Maricaulis maris: one gene and its partner. The protein of the gene in region 1 interacts with the protein of each later gene in a pairwise test. Links are inferred from orthologs where the notes say so. Each region holds a gene or a part of one and is shown on either strand. Other genes may lie near its edges. The genes, in order: AAA969_RS00610 and AAA969_RS07520.

The links.
Region 2: the proteins of AAA969_RS00610 (region 1) and AAA969_RS07520 interact in binary tests that used the Escherichia coli proteins (3 or more experiments, as listed by UniProt). The link is inferred for Maricaulis maris from one-to-one orthologs.

What each region holds. Positions count from the first base shown.
Region 1 is NZ_AP027270.1:117,700-124,459, forward strand. What follows is about bases 2,417-5,380. They hold AAA969_RS00610 (2Fe-2S iron-sulfur cluster-binding protein), read right to left. Parts: upstream 4,077-5,380; coding sequence 3,756-4,076; downstream 2,417-3,755. Other genes in these bases: AAA969_RS00605 (PAS domain-containing sensor histidine kinase), read left to right, coding at 2,417-3,712; tsaE (tRNA (adenosine(37)-N6)-threonylcarbamoyltransferase complex ATPase subunit type 1 TsaE), read left to right, coding at 4,180-4,656; AAA969_RS00620 (aminoglycoside phosphotransferase family protein), read left to right, coding at 4,643-5,380. In the rest of the region: AAA969_RS00595 (hypothetical protein), read right to left, coding at 1-378; AAA969_RS00600 (energy transducer TonB), read left to right, coding at 584-1,030; more of AAA969_RS00605, read left to right, coding at 1,223-2,416; more of AAA969_RS00620, read left to right, coding at 5,381-5,755; AAA969_RS00625 (nucleotidyltransferase family protein), read left to right, coding at 5,752-6,465; double-strand break repair protein AddB, read left to right, coding at 6,462-6,760. UniProt on the Escherichia coli protein: Ferredoxin are iron-sulfur proteins that transfer electrons in a wide variety of metabolic reactions. Although the function of this ferredoxin is unknown it is probable that it has a role as a cellular electron transfer protein.
Region 2 is NZ_AP027270.1:1,608,132-1,614,744, forward strand. Bases 3,797-6,613 are described here. They hold AAA969_RS07520 (HesB/IscA family protein), read right to left. Parts: upstream 5,477-6,613; coding sequence 5,117-5,476; downstream 3,797-5,116. Other genes in these bases: AAA969_RS07510 (GGDEF domain-containing protein), read left to right, coding at 3,797-4,462; AAA969_RS07515 (glutathione S-transferase N-terminal domain-containing protein), read right to left, coding at 4,526-5,110; AAA969_RS07525 (SUF system Fe-S cluster assembly protein), read right to left, coding at 5,486-5,914; AAA969_RS07530 (cysteine desulfurase), read right to left, coding at 5,923-6,613. Also shown: AAA969_RS07495 (amidohydrolase), read left to right, coding at 1-298; AAA969_RS07500 (amidohydrolase family protein), read left to right, coding at 298-1,569; AAA969_RS07505 (DEAD/DEAH box helicase), read left to right, coding at 1,682-3,250; more of AAA969_RS07510, read left to right, coding at 3,404-3,796. UniProt on the Escherichia coli protein: Is able to transfer iron-sulfur clusters to apo-ferredoxin. Multiple cycles of [2Fe2S] cluster formation and transfer are observed, suggesting that IscA acts catalytically.

The DNA of each region.
Region 1 (6,760 bases):
CCAGACCGACGCGATGGCCACGGCCGCGAGGACCAGTACGGACAGCCACCAATTGAAGCTGCGGGTCACGCCGGACCGGGCCAGCAAGGTCGTGGCTTCAGGCGATGCGCGCATCCAGGTGCCGCGGGTATGATTGATGATGGCGGTCGGGCGTGAGCGACGATTGGGTCCGGCCTGTACCCGCAGGACGCTGGCCGTGTCGCCGGGCGCGAGGGCGTTCGATCGCTCGAGCAGGCGGACATCATGAGTCATGCCATCCGTGTCGGTGACCCGGCCTGTGCCATCGTCTGATGCAGAGACCTCCCCGGATACCGTGTAGAAATCGATTCGGCGGGCCCCGAAGGACTGCCCGGCATGTGCCGTCGGTAACAAAGACATGGCTTTACGCACCTCTAACAACAGAATGCCTGCCTGATTGTCCCAAATCGGCAGATCCCTCACCCATCATTCCTGAACCCTACAAGTTTGATGCCGCAAATTGAACGGGTTTCATCCGGTGTTAAAGAAATCTTCAAGATTCGGGCCCGGTCGCCGCGCTGAATGCGGACTTCCGCGCCTGCATCCAAGCCGCTAGCGTGCGGCCATGCGTATTCCAGTCCTCTTCCTCTGCCTCATTCTGACTGCCTGCGGCGGTGTGCCGGCGCTGGACCTCCCGGGGCTTCCCCAGGCCGGTCGTGGCCCGTTCATTCCCCGTGACGAACTCCCGGTGCCGCCGAATGTCGAGCGCATGATGGGGCCGGACGACTGTCGCGGCTCCACCCTTGCGGCCGTCTCCGCGGCCATGCCGGACTATCCCTTGCGGGCCTGGGATCGCGGTCGACAGGGCTGGGTTGTGATCCGGTTCCATGTCTATGCAGACGGCAGCGTCCACCGGGCCCGCGTCCACAGGGCCGTCCCCGATGGTCCTTTCAACCGGGCAACTGAACGGGCTGTTTCGAACTGGCAGTTCGCGCCGCTTGATGGCGTGGATGTGCTGGAAAACTGTGTCGTGATGTTCGAATTCCGCGCCGGTGAAGTCCACATCCGCTGACCGATCAGCTCGTGGCGCGTGCGCCCCGCGGTCCGCTCCGCAGTTTTTCTCCCGGCACCGGCGCGGCGGGGTATATAAGTTATCAGGGTTTTTGCCGCCCCGGGCATCGCCCGCGAGTCCCTGGGCCGGTATCATGGTGATTCGTGAGGCCCGCAAGCATTCGAGGGCGGGGGCGCACCCAGGGCGACATTGATGACCGGACAGACATTTCAGATCGTGACTCTCATCGTCACTATCGGCGCCGTAGCGTTTGCGCTTGCCGTGGGTCTCTGGGCCTTCCGTCTGACCTCTGGCGCGCGGGGCGCGCAGCTCATCTGGCGCCGCAAGCTCGCGGAACTGGAAGACCGGGTCGCGCGGGCCGACAGCGTGTTCGGAGCCCACCCCGGCCTTGTCCTGGTCTGGGACCAGCCGCCCGTTGACGAGACCGACACCGGCTGGGGCGCACCGCGCATCTTCGGATCCTCAGTGGCGCTCGCCTCGCTCCTGCGATTTGCCGAAGCCAATGACGGACCTAATCCGGCCGGCATCCTGATGGAGGGCCTGGCTGACTATGAGGCGCGCTCGGCCGGTGGTGACGAAACCACCTTGCGCCTTCGTTTTCACGAGCTGAGTCAGAAGGGTCAGCCCTTCTCCCTCACCATATTGGGGCCGAGCGGCCGCTTCCTTGAAGTCGATGGTCGCGCTGCCGGCACACAGCTTGTGGTCTGGCTGTCGGACGCAACGATCCGCGGTCTCGAGGAATCCGGTGCGCGTGGCCGGATCGAGGAGGCGCGTCGCCTGGTTTCCAAGGACCCGCTGGCTTTCCTGGACATGCTCGGCCGGGCCCCGGTCCCGGCCTGGCGGATGAATGCGACCGGCCGGATGGAGTGGGCCAACCAGGCCTATGTCAAAGCCGTCGAGGGCGACACGGTCGATGCGACGATCGACAGGCAGACGCTTCTGGACGCGGCCATGACCGAACTCGCCGCGCGCGCAACGACGGCCGGAGAACCGGTCGAGGACATGCGGATCGTGGTCATTGACGGCTCGCGTCGCGGTCTGAAGTTTCTGGTTTTCCCGGTGTCCGGCGGCGCGGCCGGCTTTGCGCTCGACGTCACCGATGGCGAGGAAGCCAAGGCCGCGCTCGCCCGTTTCCGCCGCGCCCATGACGACACCTTGAACCACATGGCCGAAGCGGTCGTGGTCTTCGATCGATCCAAGCGTCTGAACTTTCACAACAAGGCCTTCTCGAACCTGTTCAAGCTGGATGATGCCTGGCTCAATGATCGTCCGGGCCATGCCCAGTTCCTCGACCGGATGCGTGAGAAGCGCCTGCTTCCCGAGCAGGCCGATTTCGGCGCCTGGAAGACCGAGGAATTGGCGCGTTACGACGCACCGCCGACCGAGGAGACCCCGGACGAGCTCTGGCCGCTGCCCGATGGGCGCACACTTCGGGTCGCCCGTCAGCGCCACCCGCTGGGCGGTCTCATGCTGATTTTCGAGGACAAGACCGACGAGCTGGCCCTGCGTGCCCGTTACAACACGCTGATCAACGTCCAGCGCGCGACTCTCGACAAGCTGCACGAGGCGGTGGCCGTGTTCGGTGCCAATGGCCGCCTCCAGCTCAATAACTCGGCCTTCGAGGACCTGTGGGGCTTCGAGGCCGATGAGCTGGACGGGCAGCCGGACTTCGATGCCGTGTCTGAAACCTGCGCAGCCCTGTTCACGGATGACCGGGTCTGGACCGATATCAAGGCCCGCGTCACTGACCCCAGCCCGCAGGCGCGCAAGCAGGTCACCGGCGAAATGCGCCGCTCCGATGGCCGTGTCCTGACCTATCTCACGCGTCCCTTGCCCGATGGCGCGACCCTTATCTGCTGGGATGATGTCACCGATAGTCGCCGCATCGAGGAAGCCCTGCGGGAGCGCGCCGAAGCGCTCGAGACCTCGGAGCGGATCAAGACCGAGTTCGTCGAGCATGTGAGCTACCAATTGCGCACGCCGCTGACCACGATTGGCGGCTATGCCGACATGCTGGCGCAAGGCTTCGCTGGCGAGCTGACCGAACGCCAGAAGGACCCGATGTCGGCCATCCAGTCAGCGGCGGCGCATTTGGCCAAGCTGATTGATGACATTCTGGACGTTGCCGCGATTGATGCCGGCCAACTGGAGCTGGAACTCGGTGATGTCGATCTCGCTGACGTGGCGCGCGAAGCCGCCGACCTCGTCGCGGCCCGCGCCGATCATCACGCCATCAAGCTGACGGTTGATATCGAGGACGGGCTTGGCTTGCTGCGGGCGGACCGCAACAGGCTGAAACAGGTCTCGATGAATCTTCTGTCCAACGCCATCCGCCACGTCGCGACCGGCGGAGACGTCACCATCGGCGCTCGCCGCAATGGCGAGGACATCACGCTCTGGGTCAAGGATGACGGCGAGGGCATCGCGCCGGAGAAACAGGCCAGCGTGTTTGATCGCTTCGCCCGCGGTGAACGCGGTGGCGCCGGTCTCGGCCTGTCCCTCGTGAAGGAAATTGCCGAGCTGCATGGCGGCTGGGTCGAGCTTCAGTCGGAGCCGAAGCAGGGCACGCTGGTGTCCTGCCATCTGCCGCGGGAGCCACGCAGCTCTGCCGTGCCGCCGGAGCTCGATCTCACCAGTCGTGCCGTGACGCGCCTCGCCGGCGACCGGGCCCGCGCCGAATAGGCCGGCCACCCGCTCGTTCTGGCGATAGCGTCGAATGTGGGCCTCAGCCCTGTTTTTTCGGCATCCGAACGATCAGGCCGTCGAGCATGTCGGCGACCTTGATCTGGCAAGACAGCCGCGAGGTCTCCTGGACCTCCTCGGCGAAGTCGAGCATCGACTCTTCCATCGTCTCGCGCGAACCCGTCTTGTCGGCCCAGGCCGGGTCGACATAGACGTGGCAGGTGGCACAGGCACAGGCGCCGCCGCAATCCGCGTCGATGCCCGGGACCAGATTGCGCACTGCGCCTTCCATCACGGTCAGTCCGGTGGCCACGTCGATAACGTGTTCGGTTCCGTTGTGCTCGATATAGGTAATCTTCGGCATGCCAGTCTCCGTTGGATGCAGAGCACATGAACAGCGTTCACCGCCGAGTCAAGATTCAGCCTCACCGCTTGCCGTGACGGGCGGGCTTCGCTAAGCGCAATCCATGGGTAATTCCAACACTGTTTCCTTGCCCGATCTGGCGGCAACGCAGGCACTGGCCCTCCGGCTCGCCCGGGCGCTTCAGCCCGGCGACACGGTCTTCCTGACCGGCGACCTCGGGGCCGGAAAGACTACCTTCGCCCGGACCATCATCCGCGAATTGTGCGGCGTCGAGGACGCGCCCAGTCCGACCTACACGATCATCCAGACCTATGACCTCGACGACGGAGAGCTTTGGCATGCCGACCTCTACCGGATCGAGGAGGCCGGCGAGCTTGACGAGCTGGGTCTGGAGGATGCCTTCGGTGAAGTGGCGCTTCTGATTGAATGGCCGGACCGCCTCTTCGGCCTTGTCCCGGAAGACCGGCTCGAAGTGACGCTTGAAATGGTCGGGGAAAGCGCGGGCGATGCCATGGACACGCCGCGGCGGGCTGGCTTAACAGGGTTTGGCGAGTGGGAGACACGCCTTGACGATATCTGACCGCCAGGCCGCAATGACGGCCTTCCTCGAGGCCGCCGGCTGGGCCGATGCTGTGCACCATCCCTTGCCGGGCGATGCCTCAACGCGACGCTATATCCGGTTGGAGCGCGCCGGGGAGCGCGGTGGTGAGCGAGCCATGTTGATGGACGCGCCGGCCGCTGCCGAAGCGCCTGTTTGTCCGCCTGATGCCAGCCCGGAAGAGCGCGCGGCGCTGGGCTATAATGCGGTGGCCCGGCTGGCCGGGTCCAATCTGATCGCCTTTGCCGGTCTCGCCGACGCCCTGTGCGAGCGCGGGTTTTCAGCGCCGACCATCCTCGCCAGCGATGTCGAGGCGGGGTTTCTCCTGCTGGAGGATCTCGGCGATGACCTGATTGCCCGTCTTCTGCCCGGCGATCTGCATGAGGGGACGCTCTATGCACGCGCCGTTGATGTTCTGGCGGCCATCTACCGGTCCAGTTTCCCGGCCGCTGTGGAGCGCGACGGCCAATCCTGGCCGCTGCTGGGCTATGACGCGACGGCGTTGCAGGCGGAAGCCGACCTCTTTCTCGACTGGTTCCTGGCCAAGCAAGCCGGGGTCACACTGGATGACGCTGCTCGCGCCGACTGGCAGGCGATCTGGGCGCGGGCCTTCAAGCGGCTCGATCATTGTCCGCCGGGTCTCGTTTTGCGCGACTTTCACGCCGAGAACCTGATCTATCTCCCGGACCGGGATGGCGAGGCCAATATCGGCCTGCTCGACTTCCAGGACGCGCTGATGGGGCATCCTGCCTACGACCTCGTCTCGCTGCTCGAGGATGCCCGCCGCAATGTCGAGCGCAAGCTCGCGGTGCCGCTCAAGGCGCGCTTTGTCGAGCAGGCCGGGATCGCCGATGCCGCCGGCTTCGACGCGGCCTATGCCGTGCTCGGTGCCCAGCGCAATGCCAAGATCCTCGGCATTTTTGTCCGGCTGGCCGTCCGCGATGGCAAGCAGCGCTATCTCGATCTGCTGCCGCGGGTCGCGCGCCACTTCGTTGCCGATCTTCAGCACCCGGCCCTGATGCCGCTTCACATGTGGGTGAAATCCCACGCCCCGCAGGTCTTCGCGGAAGCGCACAAATGATCGAGATCCGCACCGCCATGGCGCTCGCCGCCGGCCTGGGAACGCGGATGCGTCCGATCACCAATGAGCGCCCGAAAGCGCTGGTTGAGGTTGGGGGCAAGACCCTGCTCGACTGGGCGCTGGACCGGTATGCCGCGGCCGGTGTCGAGCGCTGCGTGGTCAATATCCACCATTTCGCGGATATGATGGAAGCCCATCTTGCGGACCGGACCGGTGCACCCGCGGTGACAATCTCGGACGAACGCGGTGCGGTGCTCGAAACCGGAGGCGGTGTCGTCAAGGCGCTGCCGGAGCTGGGCAGCGATCCGGTCTTCATCAGCAATATCGACGCGATCTGGGAGGAGGCGGGTGCCGCCTCGCTGGACAGTCTCCGCGCCGCATGGCAGCCGGACCAGATGGATGCGCTGCTGCTCCTTGCTCCGATGAATGCCACGCTCGGCTTTGACGGCCCGGGCGATGCCTTTCTGGAGGGCAATGGCCGGGTCCGTTTCCGGGGTGATGCGCCGGCCGCTCCCTATGCCTATGCCGGTGTGCAGATCCTCAATCCTGCCATTCTTGCCGGGCGACCGGTCAGCCGATTCTCGATGATGGAGGTCTGGCGTGATCTGTCGGAGCGGGGGCGGCTGCACGGTGTCGTGCTGCCGGCCTTCTGGATGCATGTCGGTGATCCCGGCGCCCTGGCCGACGCGGAAGCACGGCTGGCGCGGTGACGGCCCGGCTGTTCAATACGCCCGGACCCAGCGTCTACACCCTGCCGCCACAGTCTGACTTCCTGCGTGAGATCGCCACAACGCTGCGCGACGAGTTCAACGCGGTCGCCGACCCCGATGCCCTGACGCGCCTGCTCATCCTCACGCCGACCCGGCGGGCGGCCAAGGCGCTCGGCGATGTCTTCGCGGACCTCGCCGGCAATGGGGTGGCGCTGCTGCCGCTGATCCGGCCGATCGGCGATGTCGATGTCGACGATCCGCCCTTCGAACCGGGTGAGCTGGCCGGTCTGGCCGC
Region 2 (6,613 bases), 1.5 Mb from region 1 along the record:
GGAAGTCGCAAAGGCGTTGGGTGACGGTCGTCGCGCCGGGCTTGAGATATCCGACGGCGAAGCCTGGCAATGGCTCTCGTCCAACCCGGCCCAGGCGCTTGGCATTGCCGATCAGACCGGCAGCCTTCAGCCCGGCCTGCGCGCAGACGTCGTGCTGTGGTCCGGCAATCCCTATTCCACCTACACGCGGGCAGACCAGGTCTGGATCGATGGCGCCATGAGCTATGATCGCCGCGATGAAAGCCTGCAGCCGGTGCGTGACTTCATGCTCGGCCAGCCCGGCGAGGGAGACCAATAATGAAAACCATTCTTCCCGTGCTCGCCCTGGCACTCGCCAGCACAGCACCCAGCCTCGCCCAGAGCTACGCGGTCACCAATGGCCGGGTCGTCACCAATTCCGACCAGGGCATTCTTGCCAACGGCACCGTCCTGGTGCGTGACGGCAATATCGTCGCGGTCGGAACCGATGTGAGCATCCCCAACGGCACCGAAATCATCGACGCCAATGGGGGATGGATCACCCCGGGCCTGTTCGCGCCCTACACCCAGATCGGTCTCATTGAAGTCGCGCTCGAGGGTTCGACCACGGATGCAGGCGCCGACGATTCGCCTTACTCGGTCGCCCTCGACGTCAGCGACGGCTTCAATCCGATGGGCACACACATTGCCTCGACGCGCATGCGCGGAATCACCCGGGCTGCCATCTATCCCTCGACCGGCCACAATATCTTTGCCGGCCAGGGTGCACTGGTGGAGACCGGCGGCGACGCTAACTCGGTATTCCAGAGCGGCAGCTTCGTGTTCGCCGATCTCAGCCAGTCCGGCGCCTCGACTGCCGGCGGCTCCCGCCCTGCTGCCTGGGCCTTCCTGGAAGCCGCCTTCAGCGATGCCCGCGGCTATCCGGGTCGGTTCTCGGCGGATCATCAAGGCGACGCGCTGAACCGCTATGATGCCCAGGCCTTGCTGCCGGTCGTTCGTGGCCGCGTGCCGCTGGTGCTCAATATCGACCGCGCCGTGGACCTGCACCGGGCCATCCGCTTCCAGGCGGAGAATGCTCCGGTTCAGATCATCATCGAAGGCGGGGCTGAAGCCTGGATGGTGGCCGATGAACTGGCCGCAGCCGGGATCCCGGTGATGCTTGACCCGCTGCGCAACCTGCCGGCCTCCTTCGACGAGATCGCCGCGACGCTGGATGGCGCCCGCCGTCTTCACGCCGCAGGCGTGACGGTGGCCTACACCACGCTGACATCGGACGGCTATTACAACGCCCGCCTGATCACCCAGCATGCCGGCAATGCCGTCGCCAACGGTGTCGCCTGGGACCAGGCTTTCCGTTCGATCACGCTCACGCCCGCCGAAATCTATGGCGTGGGAGACCGTTATGGGGCCTTGGCGACCGGCTATGCCGGCGACGTCGTGGTCTGGGACGGTGATCCGCTGGAAGTGATGAGCTCACCGATCGCGGTGCTGATCGATGGCGAGCCGACCGAGATGGATTCGCGGCAGACCCGCCTGCGGGACCGTTACATCAATATCACGGACGACACGCCATACGCCTATCGGCGCTAGGGATCAGCCTTGTTGCGTTGACTTGCAGCAGGTCCCCCGTATTTTGCGCTCACCAAGCGGCCGCGCCACTCTGGCGCGGCCGTCGTGATTTTAATGCAAACCAAAGGACGCCATGACGTTCGCAGAACTGGGTCTGAGCCCAAAACTACTCGAAGCCATCGAACAAGCTGGCTATAGCGAACCGACCCCGATCCAGGCCGGCGCCATTCCTCCGGCGCTTGCCGGACGCGACGTGCTTGGTATTGCGCAGACGGGAACCGGCAAGACCGCGTCCTTCACCCTGCCCCTGATCGAGCGCCTGTCACGTGGCCGCGCCAAGGCCCGCATGCCGCGCTCCCTCATCATTGCACCGACCCGCGAGCTGGCGGCCCAGTGCGCCGAGAATTTCGAGACCTATTCGAAAGGTCAGAAGCTCTCGATGGCCTTGCTGATCGGCGGCGTCGCCTTCGGCCCGCAAGAAGAAATCCTCAACAAGGGCGCCGATGTCCTGATCGCGACCCCGGGTCGTCTGCTCGACCATTTCGGGCGCGGCAAACTGCTGATGAACGGTGTCCAGATGCTGGTGGTTGATGAAGCCGACCGCATGCTCGACATGGGCTTCATCCCGGATCTCGAGAAAATCTTCTCGCTCATCCCGCCGCCTCCGCGCCGTCAGACCCTTTTCTTCTCGGCCACAATGCCGAAGGAAATCCAGAGCCTGGTCGATCGGTTCCTGCGCGACCCTGTTCGCGTGGAAACCTCGCGCCCGGCGCAAACGGCGGTCAATATCAAGCAGCTGATGATCCGCCTGAAAGACAATTCCGGAAAGGCCAAGCGGGACGCCCTGCGCGCCGCCATGTCCCGCGAAGAGGTCAAGAACGGCATTATCTTCTCGAACCGCAAACGTGATGTGGACATCGTCGCGCGCTCGCTCCAGCGCCACGGTTTCTCGGCTGCGCCGATCCACGGCGATCTCGATCAATCAGCCCGCACGCAGACCCTGGCGGATTTCAAGGCGGGGACCCTTCGTTTCCTCGTTGCCAGTGATGTCGCGGCACGCGGGCTCGATATCCCGGACGTGAGCCATGTCTTCAATTACGACATGCCGCACCACGCCGACGATTATGTCCACCGCATCGGACGTACCGGACGGGCGGGCAAGTCCGGGGAATCCGTGACAATCTTTGCACCCGGTGATGAGAAAAACCTGGCCGCCGTGCTGAAGCTGATCAAGGAAGACATCCCGGAACTCGTCCTGGACGGCGTCAATTCCGAGGCACCGGCGAAAGCTGCGCCGGATTCTGGCGCATCCGGCGGCCGGACCCGTGGTACATCGGCCCGTTCCGGAGCCCGCTCCGAGCGCAGTTCCGGCGGCCGCACTCGCAAGCCCGGCTCTGCGGACGCCCAGACGACAGAGGATGCGGCACCGGCAGCGTCTCCAGCGCCGACCCCGGCTCCGGCCCCGGCTGTTGAGGCCGAGGCCAAGCCAAGACCCGTCAAGTCGCGCGAAGCCCGCAAACCGGAACCAACCTCGCCCGAGCCGGCCGCTGCAAAGCCGCCTCAGCAACGGGATTCCGGTACGGCCAGCCCAAGACCATCCAACCGCAAACCCGGTCAAAGACGCGAGCGCGGCTCTGACCAGGACCGTTCGGTTGTCGGGTTTGGCGACCATGTTCCAGGCTTCATGAATGCCGGAAAGTGATGGCTCGCTAAGCCATCACACCGCCCTGATCGGGCCCGATGCAGTGCCTGTTCATACTGTATGATCGATTTTTACCACTTCTTTCCCTTTGCGGTTTAGCTTGCCAATCACCGCAGGGCGAAGTCATTCGCTTCCGCAGGAAAGGAATTTCTGGTGAACGGTCGACTGCTTGGTAAAGACGGACGTGAGTTCGCGCTTAAGGCGCTGGATCTCATGGAACAATTCGGCATCGCGCCGACACCTGAAAACTATGCAGTGTGGATCTGCTTTGCCAGCGACACCAATCCGGAGCTGTGTGAGACGCTGAAGGCTCAAATCGAGTCAGGCGAGGGTTTCAACGACAGCGTTAACGCCGAGCTGTTCGAGCAGTATTTCCAGTGGAAGGCGATCCAGGATGCGATCCTGGAGAGCGGCGGCGTGATGTGCCGCGAGCTTGGCGCCGTCCAGCAGACCCTCGAAGCCGCCGAGCGCGACACCGCCGCTTATGGCAAGGCCCTTGAGGGTGCCAGCAACGAACTCTCGACCACCAATCCGGACGCACCGGGAATGAAGCGCCTGGTCGAAAGTCTGGTCTCTGCCACCGCCCGGATGCAGCGCCGCAGCCAGGCTCTGGAAGACCGCCTGCAAGCGACATCCAATGAAGTCACGCAATTGCGCTCGCACCTGGAAAAAGTGCGCGAAGAAGCCATGACCGATGCCCTCACCGGCATCGCAAACCGCAAGCGTTTTGACGAATCCTTGCGTCGCGCCCGCCGCGATGCCGAGACCAAGAAGCAGCCGCTCAGCCTGATCCTGTGCGATATCGATTTCTTCAAGCGCTTCAACGACACCTGGGGCCACCAGACCGGCGACCAGATCATTCGCTTCGTCGCCGGCTGCCTGACCCGGCATGCGGGCGAGCACCATCTCGTGGCACGTTATGGCGGGGAGGAATTCGGCATTGTGATGCCGAACACGGCACCCAATGTCGCTGAGCAGGTCGCCGAAAAGATCCGGCGCACGGTCGAATCAAAGAAATTGCTGCGCAAGTCCACCAATGAGGACCTTGGTACGATTACCGTATCGCTTGGCATCGCGACCTACCAGGAAGGTGAGTCGATCGAGGACCTGATCGAACGCTCTGACACGAACCTCTACCGGTCCAAGACCGAAGGCCGCAACAGGACGACCACCGATGACGGTCGCAACCGCTCCCGCAGCGCCGCAGCCTGAGACACCACCTGACACATAACGACCGAACAGGCCGCCCTCGCAGGCGGCCTTTTCATGTCTGCTTCAGCCGACGGGTCGGGTTTGCGCGAAGCTGAGCCGTTCCTCCCAAGCCTCCAAAAGCGAGGCCAGACGGGGCCGACCACTTCGCCAATCGCTCTCGGGGTAGCGGAAATCCAGATAGGAGAGCGCGACGGCCAGTGTCAGCGGTCCTTGCGCCAGCGTCGTGGCGAGTGTGCCAATGGCCGCTTCCAGCTGATCAAGCGCCCTCATGATCCCGCGCTCGCGCCGACCAATCCAGTAAGCAGACTGGATCCCTTCGTCGCGAACCATTTCGACGCGGCGGGCCACGGACAGATCAAGCAGTCCATTGCCCAGTGCTTCCAGCCGGCGGTCGTTCCAGTCACGGGGCCAGGGGTTTCCAACCTGCTCGCACAGGTAATCGGCAATCACAGCGCTCTCGGTCAGCGCCTGACCATCATCGAGAATAAGGCAGGGAACACGGCCAAGCGGATTGGCTTTCAGCAGTTCGGGGTCATCATCAAAGGGATGGGACTCAGCCTCCTCCACCCGCTCACCCAGCCCCAGCTCACGCACCATGACGCGACATTTGCGGGAATAGGGTGACGGGATCGAGATGATGAGCTTCAAAACGGATCAGACTTCCTTGACCGGGACGATGGTCACGCTTTCCCCGCAGCCGCAGGCATCGGTCTGGTTGGGATTGTTGAACACGAATTTCGCGTGCAACGGGGAGATTTCATAATCGATCTGCGTGCCAAGCAGGAAGAGCAGAGCCTTGGACTCCAGGACGATCTCCACGCCCTGGTCCTCCACGCGTTCATCCAGCGGCCCCGGCGCTTCCACGTAGGCCATCTCGTATTCCATGCCGGCGCAGCCGCCATTCTTGACCCCGACGCGCAGGAAGCCGGCGCCACGCTGCGCCATCAGCGCCTTGACGCGATCGGCAGCGGCTTCGGTCAGGGACACAGCCTTGGGACGTTCACGTACAGCCACATTGGCCTCCTAGAACATGTTGAGCGCGAGACGCGCTTCGTCGGACATCCGGTCGGGTGTCCAGGGGGGATCAAAGGTCAGATCAACCAGCGCCTTCTCGACGCCATCGACCTTCTCGACAGCATCCTGAACCCAGCCGGGCATCTCGCCAGCCACCGGGCAACCCGGAGCGGTCAGCGACATCTGCACCTTCAGGGTCCGATCGTCTTCCAGGTCGACCTTGTAGATCAGCCCGAGCTCATAGATGTCGACCGGAATTTCCGGATCGTAGACGCTCTTCAGCGCCGTCACGATATCATCCGTAATACGGGCAAGCTCGCCCGCCGGGATCGCGCCGGTTCCGTCGGCGGGCTTGGCCACAGGCTCCTCGGTAACCGGTGCCGCTGGCGCAGCCGGGGCAGACAGGTCGATCACATCGCGGTCGGTTCGGTCAGTCATGATAGATCCTAGATGAGGAAGTCACGGGCCTTTTTCAATGCGTCGACAAACGCATCGGCCTCTTCGATCGTGTTGTAGATGGCAAAACTGGCGCGGGCGGTCGATCCGACCCCCAATCGCCGCATGAGCGGTTGTGCGCAATGATGGCCGGCTCGCACGGCAACGCCGTACTTGTCGAGGATTTGTGCGACATCGTGGGGGTGGGCCCCCTCCAGCGCAAAGCTGATGATAGCCCCCTTCTCCTGGGCCGTCCCGAAGACGCGCAGACCGTCAATCTCTGCCAGGCCGGTCATCGCCCGATCAAGCAGGGTGCGCTCATGCTCCAGGATCGCCATGCGGTCGTGGCGCTCCAGCCAGCGAATGGCGGCACCAAGCCCGATGGCGTCGGCAATCGCCGGCGTGCCGGCCTCGAACTTGTTCGGGGCATCGGCAAAGGTGACATGGTCTTCAAAGACATCGGCGATCATCTCGCCGCCGCCCATGTAAGGCGGCAGGCGGTCGAGCCAGTCGCCCTTGGCATAGAGCGCGCCAATGCCTGACGGTCCGTAGAGCTTGTGCCCGGTAAAGACAAAGAAGTCGCATTCCAGCGCCTGAACGTCGACCGGCAGGTGGACGGCGGACTGGGAACCATCCAGCAGAACGGGGACGTCCTGCGTCTTGGCAATCGCATTGATGCGGGCCACCTCGTTCACCGTGCCG